One region of the Buttiauxella sp. BIGb0552 genome, then DNA from elsewhere that is predicted to be linked to it. Evidence: predicted binding sites of a transcription regulator. Region 1 holds the regulator's gene; each other region holds the start of a gene.
The links. Region 1 encodes Fur, which represses iron uptake genes when iron is present. Its sites were predicted from a motif close to ATAATAATGAGAACNACTATCAA; they were not measured.

Region 1 (6,327 bases):
ATCCAGTGCGATATCTTTTCTGAATGCAAGTAATTGGGATTATAAGGACAAATCCCAACCTCGGGTAGCGCCAAGCTTTTGTCACACCACAAAGTCAGACTAAACTGGAAATTTGCGGCAGTGCGGCAGGATGCCGTTATGATACCCTAACCACACGAAGTAAAAAAAAAGAACTTTGCCATGAAATTGAATGCTCGCCTGCAAACTGCGCAACAATCGACTAGTAATTCCCCCATCGTTCTTATTCACGGTCTTTTTGGTAGCCTTGATAACCTGGGCGTGCTGGCCCGTGACCTTGGGCAGGATCATACGTTGCTGCAAATCGATCTGCGCAACCACGGTTTATCACCACAAAGCTCTGAGATGAACTACCCTGCTATGGCGCAGGATGTCGTCGAAACGCTCGATGAATATGACTTTGAGAAAGCCATTATTATTGGCCATTCAATGGGTGGCAAAGTGGCGATGGCTTTGACGGCGATTGCCCCAGAGCGTATCGACAAATTAGTACTGATTGATATTGCACCGGTGGATTATCAGGTGCGCCGCCACGATGAAATTTTCACTGCAATAAATGCCGTCAGCGCCGCTTGCGTTAAAACACGGCAGCAGGCCGCGACCGTGATGCGCGAGTATCTTGATGAAGAAGGTGTTATTCAGTTCTTGCTAAAATCCTTTGCCGATGGCGAATGGAAATTCAACGTGCCGGTGCTATGGGAGCAATATGAGAATATTGTCGGCTGGGAAAACATTCCTGCATGGAATGAACCCTCGCTATTTATTCGCGGCGGCGCATCTCCTTATGTTAATGAATCGCATCGTAGCCAGTTGCTTTCACAGTTCCCTCAGGCGCGTGCTCATGTGGTTGCAGGTGCCGGACACTGGGTTCACGCAGAAAAACCTGATGCTGTTTTGCGCGCAATCCATCGTTTTATCGACACAACAGCGGCAAACTGATTAAAAACAAACCGACTGGCCGCAAGATGTGGCTAACGCGTTGGCGCGCAAGCCATGCTGATGTATGATTGCGCGCTAAATTGCGCCAGAGCACCCCGCTCCGTGCCACCTGAATTCCCTGTCAGTAGTCTAATCATGGCAAAAGAACAAACGGACCGTACTACATTAGATCTGTTCGCGGACGAGCGTCGCCCGGGGCGACCAAAAACCAATCCGCTAACGCGTGATGAGCAATTGCGTATCAACAAACGCAACCAACTCAAGCGCGATAAAGTACGCGGCCTGAAGCGAGTGGAGCTAAAGCTCAATAACGATGCGGTAGATGCTCTCAATCAGCTGGCTGAAGCGCGCAATATCAGTCGTAGTGAATTGATTGAAGAGATACTTCTCGAACAACTGAAGCAACATCTCAGTTAGTTTTAGTGCTATGTCCTGGTATGCGATTTTGCAGTCTGTGCACACCGGGGCGATAGCAGTTTCCGCACCACGAAGTGTTCTGCTATGATTGCCCTATCTGTGGCCAAATAGCAGCCACCATACCATTAAGTATCAAGAGGTTATTTTACTCATGGCAATCGTAGGCATTTTTTTCGGCAGCGACACTGGTAACACCGAAAATATCGCGAAAATGATTCAAAAACAGCTCGGTAAAGATGTTGCTGAGGTGCATGACATTGCTAAGAGCAGCAAAGAAGACCTGGAAGGCTTCGACATTCTGCTTCTCGGCATTCCAACCTGGTACTACGGCGAAGCCCAGTGTGATTGGGACGATTTCTTCCCAACTCTGGAAGAAGTTGATTTCAATGGCAAACTGGTAGCGTTGTTTGGTTGCGGTGACCAGGAAGACTACGCAGAATACTTCTGTGACGCATTAGGCACTATCCGCGACATCATTGAGCCGCGCGGTGCAGCTATCGTCGGTCACTGGCCGACTGCGGGTTACCATTTCGAAGCATCTAAAGGTCTTGCAGACGATGACCACTTTGTTGGCCTGGCGATTGACGAAGACCGTCAACCAGAACTGACTGCTGAACGCGTTCAGAAATGGGTTAAACAAGTTTCTGATGAGCTCAACCTGGCTGATATCATCAACGCCTGATTCTAAACCCAGGCTACTTTAAGATGCAGGCTGGCAATAAACCTGCATATTCAAGGGCGATGGGCATCAATGCGGCGAGACTATTGGGTTTCGCCACATTGATAGTTATTTCCGATTAAAATAATTGCTACAAATTTTTAACTTTTCAGCTTGTCCCTGTACAATGAACTCCTGACAAATAGCTATCAAGGCCATCAAATCGCGACTCAACCGCAATTTTTTAACTTGGTTATGCATAATACTTGCGGTTCCCATTTAGAAGGGGCAGTTCTATAATGAGACGCATTCATCTTAACGCTCACCCTGACTCCGAGCGAATCGTTAAGCAACAGGACAATTTCCGCATGACTGACAATAATACCGCATTAAAGAAGGCCGGCCTGAAAGTCACGCTTCCTCGATTAAAAATCCTTGAAGTGCTGCAGGGGCCGGTGAACCACCACGTCAGTGCGGAAGACTTATATAAACGTCTGATTGATATGGGCGAAGAGATTGGTCTCGCCACCGTTTATCGTGTACTAAACCAGTTTGATGATGCAGGCATTGTGACGCGCCATAACTTCGAAGGCGGCAAATCCGTATTCGAACTGACACAGCAGCATCACCATGACCACCTGATTTGCCTGGACTGCGGCAAAGTAATTGAATTCAGCGATGATTCAATCGAAGCCCGTCAGCGTGAAATCGCATCACGTCATGGTATTCGTCTGACTAACCACAGCCTGTACCTTTATGGTCATTGTGCTGAAGGTGATTGCCGTACCGACGAAAACGCACACGAAATCAGCGAAAAGTAATCTGCACCTCCGGCACCCAGAGTTGGGTGTCAGGCAATAAAAAAACCGGTGAGGAAGCTCATCGGTTTTTTTATTGCCTGAATACAGCGATTACTTATTGTTGGCGCGGATCTCTTGCCAGATTTTATCGCATTTTGCTTTCACGGCCTGGTCATTACCGGTACGTGTTGCCTGAATGCAGTTCTGGTAATCCAGGGTACGAACCGTTTCTTTCTTCGCAAACTCCTGGTGTTCCTTATCCTGAGCCAACACATTCAATACGCTTTGGCAGGCCTGAATTTTATCCGGATTGCCTTCTGCGGTGTTAATACAGGCGCTATACGCTTGTTTTAGTTTTGTGTCTTCCGGAGCCGTTTTAGGTTGTTGCTGCGCACACGCACTTAAACCTAACGCCATCACCACAGTCAGAACGATTTTTTTCATGTTTGATATCCTTAAGAAAACCGGGCGTTTTCACGCCCGGATTCGAATCAGAAGATGGTGAACGGTGCGATGACGATGAATTTCACGTCGCGCTCATCCTGGAAGATGTTGCCGTAACCACCGCCCCAGCTTGGGATGTCTGAATGGTTGTCGTACTGAGTGAAGTGCAGTTTGAACAGCGTGCCTTTCGCACGACCATCCTGAACGGTGTACAACGCATCAAGGCTGTACGCAGATTCTTTCAGGCGATTATCAGCATCGTAGTAACCGTCAGTGGTTGGTTTAGAGCTTGGTTTAGCATCCCATGCGTACACATAAGAAGCACCCACTGCCCAACCTGCCAGGTTCCAATTGCTCAGGTCATACATCGCGCCTGCAAATACTGCTTTTTCACCGTTGGCATTGAAGTCAGAGCGGTTATCCCACCACACATCAAGACGACCGTTTGAAGATGCATAAGTTGGGGTCATACGCTGCAGGAAGTAACCTTGCTGGCCATCGGCCTTAACAATAGTTCCTTCAAGACGCAAATCAACCTGGCCAACTCTGTATCCGAGAGTCAATGCCTGCAACCATGCAGTGCCGTCGTACAGATCGTTAACGCTGCCATCTGAAACTTTGTCACGCGTACCGTAGAACTGGTAGCTGGTTGTTAACGGGCTGCCCGCGATATCAAACTTATAGCTTGCTTTGGTGAAGTACTGATCAACGTAGCCTTCAGCCTGCCCAAATGCCGCTTCGAGAATGAAATCATTTTTGAAGTCATACTTCGCGCCAAGAGAGTGTAAATATTCAACTTTGGTTTTTTTGTCGTTCTGATAGAACTTGTCCATTTCCAGGTGCCATGGAGCTTTGTACTCGTTGGTCCACATGTAGGAGAAGCTCAGCGCACCAGAATCGCCGTAATCAAAGTTTGCACCGGCTTCAGCGCCCTGGTAAGTACCAGGCATGAAGCTCCAGTGTGGTGCGAGCAAGGTTTGCCCGGTTGGCTGAATGTAACCGCCACGTGCCCAAACCGGGCCGTATTTGAATTTAGCTGCGGCTTTATAGAGGCTAATACCGCTCTTATCACCTGAGTAATCTTCGTCGTAAGCTTTGTTTACAGAGGAGAATGCGATTTCGTTCGGGTGACCGCTGTTACCATTTTCTGCCATTTCGATAGCAGTAAAGGCCGCAATATCCAGACCGAACATGTCAGCGGCGAAACCAGACTGGAAGTCCAGGTTGGCGTTCCAGGTGGAATGCGCAAGGTTAGTTTCATATTTATCAGTCGTAACATCTTTACGGTCACGCTCACGCTGCCAGTAATAAACACCACCGGTCAGAGTCGAGTCATCAACAAAGCCTGCTGCGCTTGCCTGAGGGATGACTACAAGTCCTGAAAGAGCCGTGACACCTGCAATTGCAAGCGCCAGTGCACTACGTTTGCCACTAAACGTACGCATATATTATTCCTCTTTGACGTATCAATAATCGCCGGACGTTAAAAGACGCCTTATGGCGAAAAAAAGTAAAAATGCCTAACGGCTAAAGCGGTTATGAATATTTGCCCGCATTACTGCTGCCCTTAAGACTATTTTTCGCGACGCGAATTATCAATGACTTTGTAAGAGTTCATTCCGATATTATGACAGAGAGCACATAATTTATGAGCATTTGTAACAAATAACGACACAAGAGTTTTATCTTGATAATTACTATTTATAAAATACAAAACTCTATATGAGAGCGCTCACATAATTAAAATAAGAATTTTTAATGTTCCGAGGTTGACCATAAAAAGTAGAGAGGAAGAAGTGTAAATAACATTAATTCGCAACGCGAATGTGAAGATATATTTAAGCAAATGATTATAAAGCGAAAAAAAACGCCGCAATTTGCGGCGTTTTTGTCAGATATTGACCTAGTAAAAAGGGACTATTCGCCCATTTTCGCCCAAGTATCACGCAAGCCAACGGTACGGTTAAATACCAGTTTTTCGGCAGTTGCATAACGGCTGTCCAGGCAAAAATAACCTTCGCGCTCGAACTGATACGCTTTGCCTTTTTCGGCATTTTGCAGACTTGGTTCGACGAAGCCTTGTTTGATAACCAGTGATTCCGGGTTAATCGTTGCAAGGAAATCTTCTGCAGCCCCTGGGTTTGCAACACTGAAAAGGCGGTCATAAAGGCGAATCTCAACAGGCAATGCATGTTCTGCACTCACCCAATGAATCACACCTTTAACTTTACGGCCATCAGCTGGGTCTTTGCTTAATGTGTCCGGATCGTAGGAGCAATGCAGCGTGGTGATATTCCCTGCATCATCTTTCTCAACGCGATCGGCTTTAATCACATATGCATTACGCAGGCGTACTTCTTTGCCCAACACCAGACGCTTATATTGCTTGTTGGCTTCTTCACGGAAGTCAGCACGATCGATATAGATCTCACGGCTAAACGGCACCTGACGGCTACCCATCTCTGGTTTGTTAGGATGGTTAGGCATCGTTACCATTTCAACTTCACCCTGAGGGAAGTTTTCGATGATAACTTTAACCGGGTCGAGAACAGCCATAGCGCGTGGTGCGTTCTCATTCAGGTCATCACGAATACAAGATTCCAGAGATGCCATTTCAACGGTGTTGTCTTGCTTAGTCACACCAATGCGCTTACAGAACTCGCGAATAGAAGCGGCGGTATAACCACGACGACGCAGACCAGAGATGGTCGGCATACGTGGGTCATCCCAACCCTCTACAACCTTCTCAGTCACCAGCAGGTTAAGCTTACGCTTAGACATGATGGCGTACTCGAGATTCAGGCGAGAGAACTCGTACTGACGCGGATGCGCAGGAATTGTGATGTTATCCAACACCCAGTCGTACAAACGACGGTTGTCCTGGAATTCCAGCGTACAAAGCGAGTGTGTAATGCCTTCCAGCGCATCGGAAATGCAGTGGGTGAAGTCGTACATTGGGTAGATGCACCACTTATTACCAGTCTGGTGGTGTTCGGCAAATTTAATACGATAAATCACCGGATCACGCATCACGATAAATGGCGAAGCCAT
Region 2 (6,327 bases), on a different contig from region 1:
AGAGTTTTAACCCCTAATGATGCAAATTCCTTTGGCATATTAAAAGCAAAGGAATTTGCACTAATAACTAAAGGGATAATTAAAAGTGAAGCGGTAATCATTTTTTTAAACAAATACATGAGTCATATCTTTTTTGATGGCAAATACTGTATTACTGAATCTTCAGCAACGTGGCGAACAACTCCTTTTGGGTGAGCAAATAATAAACAGTACTGAACGTTAATCCAGCAGATAATCAGTCCATTTTAAGATTTGGCTTTTTTTAGTTTAAAAAACAGCCTGATATAAAATCAGCCTAATTGGCAAAAGGCGCTATACATTCTCAAGGCAGACTTCCGGTCGCTGAAGATGCGGCCATACTAAAGCAACCAACGCGGGATAAGCATCATGACTGAACTCATCAAAGCACTGGCGTAAATTCAGCAGCTCGATATCAGCAAAAGGTACCTTCTCCCCCTCGGAACAGCGTTTTCTGAGGTTATCGTAATAGCGGTAGATGGCAGAGTGTAAATCACTACAACGTCGCTGAGCGTTAAAGAGTGTAAGGTCAGCGCTAAGTTCGTCGATATGCATCCTTTTGATAGTGGCATGATTGAAATCCACATATTCATGGCTCACTCGCCAGTAATAATCAGGCGTTATTTTTGACATTAACTTAGCAAAATAATCTTCACGCTCGTCAATTTCAGATAAATTTAATTTAGGGACACTGTCGGGCGTTAATTTAACTTTGGGACGCGAAATCTCGCGCATCAGCACCAGTACTACGCACAGCAATAACAATATTAATACAATTGAATAAAAGACGCTTTGCATGGGAACTCCTGTTTTTTTTATAGTAATTTTGAGGCAACATATAGTCAACCTGGCGTCTGTTAAACATAAAAATTTATTCTATTGATATAAAAGGACATCCTTAATGCTGCCCAACAACCTGGTGCCAGTGACCTTTCCTGTCTCGCAGGCTGATATTGCCGGTTCAGAAGAACATAGCGCTCTAACACTAAATCCTCAGGATAATATTTTAGTTCTGGAGAAAATGATTCTGAGCGCCCCTCATTATGCTGGACAAGCGAAAAATACATTGTTTGAAGAGAACGACCGGCATTTAAAAGATCGTTTGTTTTATGCAGTGAAAATTGAAGCCATAGTGAAAGTATTAAATGAACTCATAGAACAAGAAAAAATCAACTCAGCCGATCTGCAAATGCTAATAGAAGATAAAAAATTGCAGATAAGTCATCATTCACAGCAAATCTGGGTCAATCAGTTAACTCAGGAAAAAAGCTGGCCTCTATTTTATTCGCTGGATGAGTAATGCCAATGTCAGAATTGCAATTCCCCCCTCTTCAAACGACTGCACCATCTGACGATACCGCGTCTGACAATACATTATTACGTGAAAATATTGCCGCGCTGGTACAAATTAAAAATGAAAATATTGCTCGCATCGCGCAAGGTCAGGTCAATATCACTGCGGCATTGGTTGAACAAAAATGGCATAACCGCCATCAAATTTACCCATATCGTGTGAAAGATGAGATTTACGGCGCAGTTCTCAGCGAGATCATCAGCCACCAGCCCAGGCTTAAAACCGAAGTTCTGGCTCGACTGGAGGCGGTGTATCAGAAGTTGAGAGATGAAGAAGCACAAACGCTCTCACGTACGCGTGCATTGCTGGAAAACAGTTACAAAACTCCGCATTTATAAGATTTCTGGAGCGCCTGCGGCAAGCAGGCACTCTTTTTTTGCGACATAAATACGCTCGCAAAACCTGTTATCAGGCCAGACGAAATACTGAGATTGCCTGCTGTAAATCATCCGCCTGTTGCTGTTGTTGGCGCGCGGCCTGTACGGTTTGCGCAGTATGTTCCACGTTATACCTCACGCTTTCATCGATACTGGCGATGCTCTCATTCATTTGCGTGATGCTGATGCTTTGCTGGCCACTCATATCGGAAAGCTCTTCCACCAACTCTGCCAACGCATTGATGGAACCAATCACTTCACGCATGGTTTGCCCCGCGTTCTCCACTTGTACCGAGCCTGTCCGAGTACACTCTACCGATACGCTTATCAACTGGCGAATGTCTTTGGCCGCGTTTTCGCAACGTAACGCCAACGTGCGTACTTCAGAAGCTACCACCGCGAATCCTCGACCATGAGCGCCTGCCCGGGCTGCTTCAACGGAGGCATTTAGCGACAAAATATTAGTCTGGAAGGCAATGCCATCGATCAGTTCAAGAATGTTGCTGATGTGGTCAGACTCTTCGCGGATTTGTTCCATAGTGAGTGTGGCAGCATCAATACTGACTCCACCTTTGCTGGCGAGATTACTTGCCTGAGTGGCAAGCATCCTGGCACTTTGCGCTTTGTCACTCGTCGAGACTGCTGAGGAGCTGAGCTGTTCCATGGCACTGGCAGCAATGGCAAGTGCGGCTGCCTGCTCGTCAGTGCGTTTAGACAGTGCGGTATTACGCTGGATGATACTTTCCGAAGCTGTGAGTACTGATGCCACACCAGCGCTCACCTGGCTTAGCGTGTTCCTCATCGTGGTAAGCGTAGTATTAAAGGTTTGAGCAAACGGCGTGCGGCTTTCTCTTTCACTACGTGTAAGGGTCAGGCAACCCGGCTGGCGATTTATCTGTGATGCTAACTGTGCCACTTCGCTGGCTGAACGTGCGTCATCGGCCATGCGCAATGCCATGTAAATGAGTATCGCCGTTTGTGCCACCACAAAAATGGCATGGAATACCACCATATGAATGCCGGGATGCATAAAGCAGGTGATACCGAATAAGTCATTAGCTTGCAGCCAGGCAAATAAAACATGGTGAAGTGCTGCAACTACGGCCCCCATTAATAATGGTCTATAATCGCGATAAGCTAATAATGCTGATAGTAATACAAAAACCGAAAAGTGATATTCAGTTTCACCGTCACCTAATTGAATGAGCAATGCGGCAAAACCGATTAATGTGAACGCATAATACAAGCGGGTAAATAGCGTACCGGGTAGTAATACTTTGATAACACTGGAACTCAACGCAAGTAAACTGCCCGCTACCAGCGCCACCGGGATCGCATCATAAGCCCACCCCACCGCTAGGGAAATAACAAACATTCCCCACACGACCCAAAACATTAAAACATCAGCATGCAGATAAATGCTTCTCAGAGACACCACGTCGGGCTGTTTATTGCCAGTATGCAAAACAGTCATCGTTGCCATATTATTATCCACGCATTTGTCATTATGTATTTTCATGACGGAATAATCCCACATATACCCAAAATAATTCGAGTTGCAGGTAGGCTGCAAGGGAGCAAATCCCCAGGAGCTTACTTAAGTAAGTGACTGGAGTTTGTGAGTGCAACCAACACCCCTGCGGCTCGAAGTATGACGGGTATAGAAATAGCATAGATAAACATTGTTTTATCGCGAATAAGTTTCACACGTTATCAATAATACGTTCGTGTGATTTTAAAATTTGAATTAAGTCAGACGGGAATGCGGACAAAAGAAAAACGGCCCGTTAGTTGAGCTAACGGGCCGTTGTAAGATCATGCAAAAATTATTTGGCGGCAGTGACTTCTTGTCCCACCAACCCAATCTTCAAATACCCTGCCTGATGCAGCGTATCCATCACGTTCATCATGGTTTCATAATCAACCGTTTTGTCTGCGCGGAAGAAAATCGTGGTGTCTTTCTTGCCTTCAGTCGCAGCCATCAGAGCATTGATCATGTTCTCTTTGGTCACTTCATCATTGCCAATAAACATCGTGCGATCGGCTTTGACAGACAGGTAGACCGGCTTTTCCGGGCGCGGTTGCGGCTGGCTTGAAGATGCAGGAAGGTTAACCTTCACATCCACTGTCGCAAGCGGTGCGGCCACCATGAAAATAATCAGCAATACCAACATGACATCGATAAACGGTGTCACGTTGATTTCATGCATTTCGCCGTTATCGTCGTGGTTTTCGTTAAAACTCATTGCCATGGGATCAACCTACACGCAGTTTCTGAGCCGTACGTACCGGGCGAGCCTGAGAGCTAGCGTCTAAATCCAGGTCACGGCTTTGCAACAACAGAACCTGAGCCGCAACGTCACCCAAAGAAGCTTTATAGCCACCAATAACACGAGCAAATACGTTGTAGATAACCACCGCAGGAATTGCTGCAATCAGGCCGATAGCCGTTGCTAACAATGCTTCTGCAATACCAGGTGCCACTACAGCAAGGTTAGTGGTTTGCGACTGCGCAATACCAATAAAGCTGTTCATGATGCCCCAGACCGTACCAAACAGGCCGACGAACGGAGAGATCGCACCGATGGTCGCAAGGAATCCATTACCACGCCCCATGTGGCGACCCGCTGCCGCAACACGACGCTCAAGGCGGAAACCGGTACGCTCTTTAATGCCTTCGTTATCTTCGCTGCCTGCGGAAAGTTCAAGCTCATTTTGCGCTTCATTGATAAGCATTGCGCTCAAGCTCTTCGCATCAAATGCTTCAGCCATTTCACTGGCTTCGTTCAGAGAGCGGGCATTAGCCAGTTGTTGCTGTTCACGCTTCAAACGACGCTTTTGCGAGGATAGCTCAACACTTTTGCTAAAGAAGATTGCCCATGTGACGACAGAGGCCAGAATCAGGCCGATCATCACAATCTTTACCACGATGTCGGCATGTTGATACATGCCCCAGACAGAGAGGTCTGTCTGCATCAAATTATTCGTCACTCTTACTCTCCACCACGAAATGATACAAAAACTGTGCGCAATAATATCAAAACGACATCGAATTGATAGTAGTTCTCATTAGTATTTAAAGAGTGCCTTAAATTGTCTATGCATTCCTTGCGCTTACGCAGCAAAAGCATGATAAGTTAGATTTAGACATCCAGATGGTTAAACAGGGTAAAGTGAAGATGAGTAAAAAGCACATTGAAACGGCGCTGGTTAATGCCGGGCGCGATAAAAAATTCACCCAGGGTTCGGTTAACAGCGTCATTCAACGCGCTTCCTCGTTGGTTTTTGAAACTGTTGAAGCTAAAAAACAGGCGACGGCTAACCGCGCGAAAGGCGAACTTTTTTATGGTCGCCGTGGCACCCTGACCCACTTCTCTTTACAAGAAGCGATGTGCGAACTCGAAGGCGGCGCGGGTTGTGCGCTTTACCCTTGTGGCGCCGCAGCCGTTGCCAATGCGATTCTGGCGTTCGTCGAGCAGGGCGACAATGTACTAATGACCGGCTCCGCCTATGAGCCAAGCCAGGACTTCTGCACCAAAATTCTCGCCAAACTCGGCGTGAGCACCACCTGGTTTGACCCAATGATTGGCGCAGGCATCGCAGAACTTGTGCAACCCAATACTAAAGTCGTATTTCTGGAATCGCCTGGCTCTATCACAATGGAAGTACATGACGTTCCAGCCATTGTTAAGGCGGTACGCAGCGTTGCCCCAGACGCCATCATCATGATTGATAACACCTGGTCGGCAGGCATTCTCTTTAAGGCGCTGGATTTCGGTATCGATATTTCGATTCAGGCCGGCACCAAATACCTGATTGGCCACTCGGATGCGATGGTTGGCACAGCTGTATCAAATGCACGTTGCTGGGATCAGCTGCGTGAGAACTCTTATCTGATGGGGCAAATGTTGGATGCCGATACCGCTTATATGACTAGCAGAGGTCTACGCACTCTTGGTGTGCGCCTGCGTCAACATCATGAAAGTAGTTTGAAAATTGCCGAATGGCTGGCACAACACCCGCAGGTTGAACGTGTTAATCACCCTGCACTGCCCGGCAGCAAAGGGCATGAATTCTGGAAACGAGACTTTACAGGTAGCAGCGGCTTGTTCTCATTCGTGCTGAAGAATCGTTTAAATAACGAGCAATATCAGCACTACCTGGACAATTTCCACTATTTTAGTATGGCCTATTCCTGGGGCGGCTATGAATCGCTTATCCTTGCCAACCAACCGGAAGAGCTCGCTGAGATTCGCCCGGCAGGCGGCGTAGACTTCACTGGAACGCTAGTGCGCGTACACATTGGCCTAGAAAATGTTGACGATCTCATCGCGGATCTTGAAGCAGGTTTCCAACGGATCGCCTAAAATTGCCAGAAGTGGACGTCCATAAGGACAGTTTTTGCTATTCCATAATGATTTGTTGAGCCTGCGATCAAGATGTCGCAGGCTTTTTAGCGTTACACTAGGTTCCTAAAACTAAGGTGTGCCTAATCTAACTACTGTAGATTCAGGCCTGCTCAATAAAGCGGTTCCACAGGATTTGCCATGGCTGTTATACACAATATCGTTCAAGCGC
Region 3 (6,327 bases), 150 kb from region 1:
CAGCGAACCAGGCGAACTTAGCGCGTAGTTATGTGCCGCCGGGATCGCGCACAGAAAGCGCGTGTTCGCATCAAAGCGGCAGATTTCTACGCTACGGCGAATGCTGTAGTAGTAGTCGTTATGAGTGCGAGGGATCAGTTTTGGCGTGCCGGTACTACCGCCAGAAAGCTGGAAAAAGGCCACTTCATCGGCCGCCGATGGCGAAGCGACAAAGTTGTCTTCCGCTTCGTTGATGAAGGCACTTAGCGAACGTTCACGATCGTTTTCATTGAGCAACACAGCCATGCGTAGCGATGCGTTTTGCTGGCACAGCGACTCGAGAAAATCATCATGAGCGAACAAACTGTGTTTGCGATCGGCAATCAGCACCACCGGCTCGATTTGCTTAGCGTAGGCTTCCATTTCGGTGCGCTGGTGGCTGAACAGCGCGTTAACCGGAGCCACGCCAATCTTCAGCAGTGCAAACAGTGTGATATAAAGTTCTGCCACGTTGCCAAGTTGAACCAGCGCGGTTTCACCACGGCTCAGGCCACGGCGCTGTAGTGCGCAGGCCAGCCGCGTAGCGGCCAGTTCGAGTTCGCGATAGCTGTAATGGCGCTCACCTTCGATTAACGCAATCGCGTCGTTTTTGGCCTGGCGGCTGAGAATATCGGTAAGAGGCAAGTCGGCCCAGTAACCTTTTTCGCGGTAGCGAGCGGCCAGTTCATCCGGCCAGCGAGTGAATTGAATCGCCATTTAATTAAGTCCAAATACGTTGAGCATGGTGGAAAGTTTGACGCCGGTTTCGCGCCATTCCGATTCAGGAGAGGAAGCAGGCACAATCCCTGCTCCGGCGAACAGGCGCACCTGGTTACCGCCCACGCGGGCGCAGCGAATAGTGACTACCCACTCGCCGTTACCTTCGGCGTCACACCAGCCGACGATGCCGCCAAACAGTTCGCGGTCGAACGGTTCCAGTTCGGCAATTAATTTTTGCGCCACATCGTGCGGGAAACCGCTCAACGCCGGGGTTGGGTGCAGCAGGCAGGCAAGCGAAAGCGCGTTGTGTTGATGGTCTTCAACCTGGCCGTAAATCGGGGTCGCGAGGTGCCATAAAGTTGGCGTGGTGATAAGTTCCGGCGTATCGGAAAGCGTTAAATGTTGGCTATGCGGCTGCAAAACATCGCGCATCGCCTGGGTCACGAGGCCGTGTTCGTGGCGGTCTTTGCTTGAGCGCAGCAGCTGCGCACCAATTTCGCTGTCGCGCTGGATATTGTTTGTATCGCGACGCGCCGAGCCTGCCAGCGGCAAGGAGCTGAAATTCTTGCCCGATTTGCGTAGCAGCAATTCCGGGCTGGCACCCACCAGCGAGCTGCCATCGGCTAGCGGCACGTGGAAGTTGTAGCTGGTCGGGTTTTGGCTAATCAGGCGATTGAGCAAAGCATCGAGGTCAACGGGCGCATCCGTTTCAATATCAATCAGGCGCGAGAGCACCACTTTGTCGATATCCGGCTGGGTGGTAGCGGCAGCGGCATGCGCCACCATCGCCATAAATTTTTCTTGTTCAGGGACAGCTTTACGTTCGGCAATGTTCAGCGGTTGGGCCGCACCACACTGGCTGGAATCAATCTGGCGTTGAGCACGTGAAAACGTCTGCCAGCTTTCAGGAATAAACAATGCTGATGGTTGGCGGGGATCGAAGGGGATTGCGCCTACGGCAACGGGCTTCTCGATACCGTGCTTTTTGGCGTTTTCGAACGCTTCACGCAACTGTTTTTGCAGCCCAGCATTGAGGTTTTCACCATCAAGTGCCGGGCAGTCGAGTCGAGTAAAGCAGCCGCTTGTCGAGAAACTTCGATAAGGCGACATAAAGAAAAAACTATCGGCACAAGAAGTTAGCTGTTTTTCTTGCGGCTGCCGGGCCAGTAACGTATCCATCCATCCTCCGTCAAAAAATGATAAAAGATATTAATAATAATTATCATTTGTATTTCGGAGTCGTAACCTAAAGAGAAACCGCCGCGCTGTCAACAAAGGCAAATTTATTTTAACAATTGTGCCGCTTGCACCCTGATGGCATAACAGTGAAAATGAGAAGCATTACCATAACTTTGCGCATAATTTCCTACAGGATGTCATTGAGTGAAAATCAGATTCTCCGCACTAATCCTTTTCTGCCTGAGCAGCTTTGCCCACGCCGCCGACTGGCCGCGCACCATCACCGACAGCCACGGTACGCACACGTTTGAGCAGGCACCGCAGCGTATTGTTTCAACCAGCGTGACGTTAACCGGCTCGCTGCTGGCCATTGATGCGCCCGTTATTGCAAGCGGTGCAACGACGCCTGGCAACCGAATGGGTGACGCGCAGGGTTTTCTGCGCCAGTGGGGAGATGTGGCTAAAGAGCGTAACGTTCAACGCTTATATATTGGCGAAGCCAGCGCCGAAGCCGTTGCCGCACAAATGCCGGATCTGATTTTGATTAGTGCAACCGGTGGTGATTCTGCCCTCGCCCTTTATGAGCAGCTCTCTGCCATCGCACCAACGCTTGTGATTAATTATGACGACAAGAGCTGGCAGCAATTACTGACTCAGCTTGGTGGCATCACCGGGCATGAGAAGCAAGCCGCTGGGCGAATTGCCAGTTTTGATAAGCATCTGAGCGAAGCAAAAATGCATATGACATTGCCACCGCAGCCGGTGACCGCGCTGGTTTATACCCCTGCCTCACATTCGGCGAACTTGTGGACGTCAGAATCTGCGCAAGGGAAATTGCTTCAGCAGCTTGGCTTCACATTGTCGACGTTACCCGCGACAATTCAGGCCAGTAAGAGCATGGGGAAACGTCATGACATTGTGCAACTTGGTGGGGAAAACCTGGCCGCAGGTTTGAACGGTGAAAGTCTGTTCCTGTTTGCCAGCGATGAAAAAGATGCCACCGCGCTGGAAAACAACCCGCTGCTTTCGCATTTGCCTGCCGTGCAGCACAAGCAAGTTTATGCGCTGGGCACTGAAACTTTCCGTCTGGATTATTACAGTGCCACTCAGATTCTGGAGCGGATGAGTAAGCTGTTTGCCAGTAAGTAATGGATTGCATGTCGGATGTCGCTAACGCTAATCCGACCTACTGCTTTCAGGTGATTGCGTGGTTTTTCCATGTCGGATGTCACAGCGACATCCGACATGGTTCATGTTTTAAGCAGGAACGGTTTGCTGGTAACGTCGCAATTGCACCAGCACAATCGCCAGCACAACCCCGCATATCGTTAGCGCAAAACCACCCGAGCTTGCAGCCGCAACAGGCGTCATAGCAACGGTCATTCCGCCCAAAATCGCAGCACCAATCGCATCACCCGTCACGTTCTGCGCAGTCCACAGGCCGTTGATACGCCCTAACATCCCGTCCGGGGTAAGCGTCTGAATTAGCGTGTATTGCAACAAAGAGCTAATCGCACTGAGATAACCAAACAGCGCAAGGCACGCCAGCCCAAGCCCCCAAACCGGCATCAGGCTGAAAATGCCAATCGAGATAAACGACACAACACCCGTTCCCAGCATGATCATGCCCGGACTCGCGTGATGGGCAATACGCCCGCTGGTCAACGCGCCAATGGCGGCTCCCAGTGGTACGGCGGCATACATCAGGCCGATTTGCGCCGCACTCATTTGCCAGTGCCCGGCGAGCGCCGGATATAACACGCGCACCGCACTCGCCATCGTGAGCAACGCGCCGACTAACGCAATGCCGCCGATAATCGGGTGGCCAACCAGAAAACGTAAACCATTCCACAGTGACAGCAGCGGGTTTTCACGCGCTTGTGGCGGCGGTGCCAGTTTCGGCAAACTCAGCAACGGCAGCAAAGTGATAAAGGTGCCGACGGAAGCCAGCGCGTAGTTCCACACCACGCCGCCCGACGCCAGCAGCAGCCCGCCGATCATCGGTGAAATCACCGAGCCCAGGCGCACTGTGAGCATGGTAATCGCACTTGCCTGCATCAGGTTTTCACGCCCCACCAGCGCAGGTGTTGCGGCTAAAAGCGCAGTCACACCGAGCGCACCAAAGAACCCATCCCACACGCCAAGCAGGTAAATCGCCGCCAGCGATGGTTCAGGTAATGCGGCGTTAATCGTCAGGCCAATAAAGCCGACGCCGCAGGTAGAACGGGCCAGAAGAATCAGGCGGCGGCGCTCGTGGCGGTCTGCCAGCACACCCCCCATCATCAAACCGATAAACATCGCCGAACCGGTTAGCGTCACCGCAAGACCGACCTGCAAAGAAGAACCCGTCAGGGTCTGAATTTGTACCGGCACCGCAACGCCCAACAACCCCAACGAAACAATGGAGATAAAACGGGCGAGGAAGACCGCACGAAAAGCGGGATGAGTCTTGAGTAAACTGAGATTAAGCAGCAAAGAATTGCGGTTCATTACATGGCCTTAAAGCGAATTTTTCTTTCCGGGTGCGAGGCGGCTCATGCTAACATAAACAAATAAGAGTGATAATGATAATAACTATCATTTAATTTTACATGATTTTTGTAGGGCTACGAAGTGAAGGATATACAACGTATGTCACGCTGGTTCATCCTGCTGAGTTTGCTGTTTTTACTCGTTTTAATGGCAATACTCAGTTTGTTATTAGGTGCCAAATCCCTCCCTGCCGAAGTGGTTATCGATGCACTTAGCAGCCAATGCCAAAGTGCAGATTGCACTATCGTGCACGACGCTCGCCTCCCCCGCACGCTCGCCGGTATTCTTGCGGGCGGCGCGCTGGGCCTTGCCGGTGCGTTGATGCAAACCCTGACCCGAAACCCACTGGCTGACCCCGGTCTGCTTGGCGTTAATGCCGGAGCGAGTTTTGCGATTGTGTTGGGTGCGGCGGTCTGGAGCCTGACCTCTCCTCTGGCGCTCCTTGGGCTTGCCTTTTCAGGCGCGCTGTTTGCTGCCCTGGTGGTGGCATTTACCGGTAGTCAGGGTGGCGGCCAACTCAGCCCGGTGCGCTTAACGCTGGCAGGTGTTGCACTCGGTGCGGTGCTCGAAGGTTTAAGCAATGGCATCGCGCTACTTAACCCAGTGGTCTATGACCAGCTACGTTTCTGGCAGGCCGGTTCACTCGATATCCGTACGCTTTCAACGTTGAAAGTCATTGTCTTGCCCGTGCTGGCAGGCGGTGCGATTGCGCTGCTTATCAGTCGTTCTCTAAACAGCCTGAGTATGGGCACCGATACCGCAACTGCACTTGGCAGCAAAGTGGCACGCACTCAGTTGCTCGGTTTAATCGCCATCACTTTATTGTGTGGCAGCGCGACCGCCGCTGTCGGACCAATTGCTTTTATTGGCCTGATGATACCGCATCTGGCACGTTGGCTGGTGGGCGCTGACCACCGATGGTCGCTTCCCGTCACCTTGATTGCCACACCGGTGCTATTGCTGTTCGCCGATATTGTTGGCCGCATGCTGGTTCCTGGCGAATTACGTGTTTCAGTGGTGAGCGCATTTATTGGCGCACCGATGCTCATTTACTTAGTCCGCCGCCAGCGTAAAGGAGCAGGAATTTGAACCGCCTCTCCCCTCGCCTGTTAATCAGCAGCCTGATGCTATTAATGCTCAGTATTATTCTCGGATTGTGGAGTCTGGGGAGTGGCGTTTTGCCACTATCAGTCAACCAGGTGATTGACGCACTACTCGGCTCCGCACCACGCAATATCTCACTGGTCGTTGTTGAATGGCGTTTGCCACGCGTTGTCATGGCGCTGCTGATTGGTGCGGCGCTGGGCGTGAGTGGTGCCATCTTCCAGTCACTGATGCGCAACCCGCTCGGCAGCCCGGACGTGATGGGTTTTAATACCGGGGCGTGGAGTGGTGTTCTGATCGCCATGGTGCTGTTCGGCCAACATCAAACTGCGATTGCTACCTCCGCGATGGTTGGTGGCATTATTACTGCGCTGGTGGTCTGGCTGCTCGCGTGGCGAAACGGCATTGAAACTTTCCGTTTGATAATCATCGGTATTGGCGTGCGAGCCATGCTGGTGGCGTTCAATACCTGGCTATTGCTGCATGCCTCGCTTGAAACCGCTATTTCCGCAGGGCTGTGGAATGCGGGTTCCCTGAACGGTTTAACCTGGGGGAAATTATTCCCGGCAGCACCGTTAATGTTGCTGGCATTAGTGGCTGGGGCATTGTTAGTGCGGCGCATGCGTTTGCTGGAAATGGGCGATGACAGCGCCTGCGCGCTCGGTGTTTCCGTGGAGCGATCTCGCCTGCTGTTGATGCTAACGGGGGTTATCCTCACCGCCGCCGCAACGGCACTCGCCGGGCCGATTTCGTTTATCGCGCTGGTCGCACCAC

Region 2: a site for Fur is predicted at 4,803-4,825, ahead of exbB (tol-pal system-associated acyl-CoA thioesterase). Genes of this name have one in related genera too.
Region 3: a site for Fur is predicted at 4,476-4,498, ahead of entS (enterobactin transporter EntS). Genes of this name have one in related genera too.

Annotation. Positions count from the first base shown of each region.
Region 1 is NZ_SODY01000002.1:512,743-519,069, forward strand. It holds gene ybfF (esterase) at 181-957, shown strand; gene ybfE (LexA regulated protein) at 1,093-1,374, shown strand; gene fldA (flavodoxin FldA) at 1,526-2,056, shown strand; gene fur (ferric iron uptake transcriptional regulator) at 2,401-2,853, shown strand; gene chiQ (ChiQ/YbfN family lipoprotein) at 2,944-3,276, opposite strand; gene chiP (chitoporin) at 3,324-4,721, opposite strand; gene glnS (glutamine--tRNA ligase) at 5,194-6,327, opposite strand, start outside.
Region 2 is NZ_SODY01000008.1:176,647-182,973, forward strand. It holds gene EDF88_RS21435 (NlpC/P60 family protein) at 1-119, opposite strand, end outside; gene EDF88_RS21440 (RNA helicase) at 313-816, opposite strand; gene EDF88_RS21445 (hypothetical protein) at 920-1,318, shown strand; gene EDF88_RS21450 (cytoplasmic protein) at 1,318-1,710, shown strand; gene EDF88_RS21455 (methyl-accepting chemotaxis protein) at 1,781-3,232, opposite strand; gene exbD (TonB system transport protein ExbD) at 3,576-4,001, opposite strand; gene exbB (tol-pal system-associated acyl-CoA thioesterase) at 4,006-4,740, opposite strand; gene metC (cystathionine beta-lyase) at 4,929-6,116, shown strand; gene EDF88_RS21475 (DedA family protein) at 6,297-6,327, shown strand, end outside.
Region 3 is NZ_SODY01000002.1:665,702-672,028, forward strand. It holds gene EDF88_RS07885 ((2,3-dihydroxybenzoyl)adenylate synthase) at 1-735, opposite strand, end outside; gene entC (isochorismate synthase EntC) at 736-1,917, opposite strand; gene fepB (Fe2+-enterobactin ABC transporter substrate-binding protein) at 2,122-3,066, shown strand; gene entS (enterobactin transporter EntS) at 3,175-4,407, opposite strand; gene fepD (Fe(3+)-siderophore ABC transporter permease) at 4,549-5,538, shown strand; gene fepG (iron-enterobactin ABC transporter permease) at 5,574-6,327, shown strand, end outside.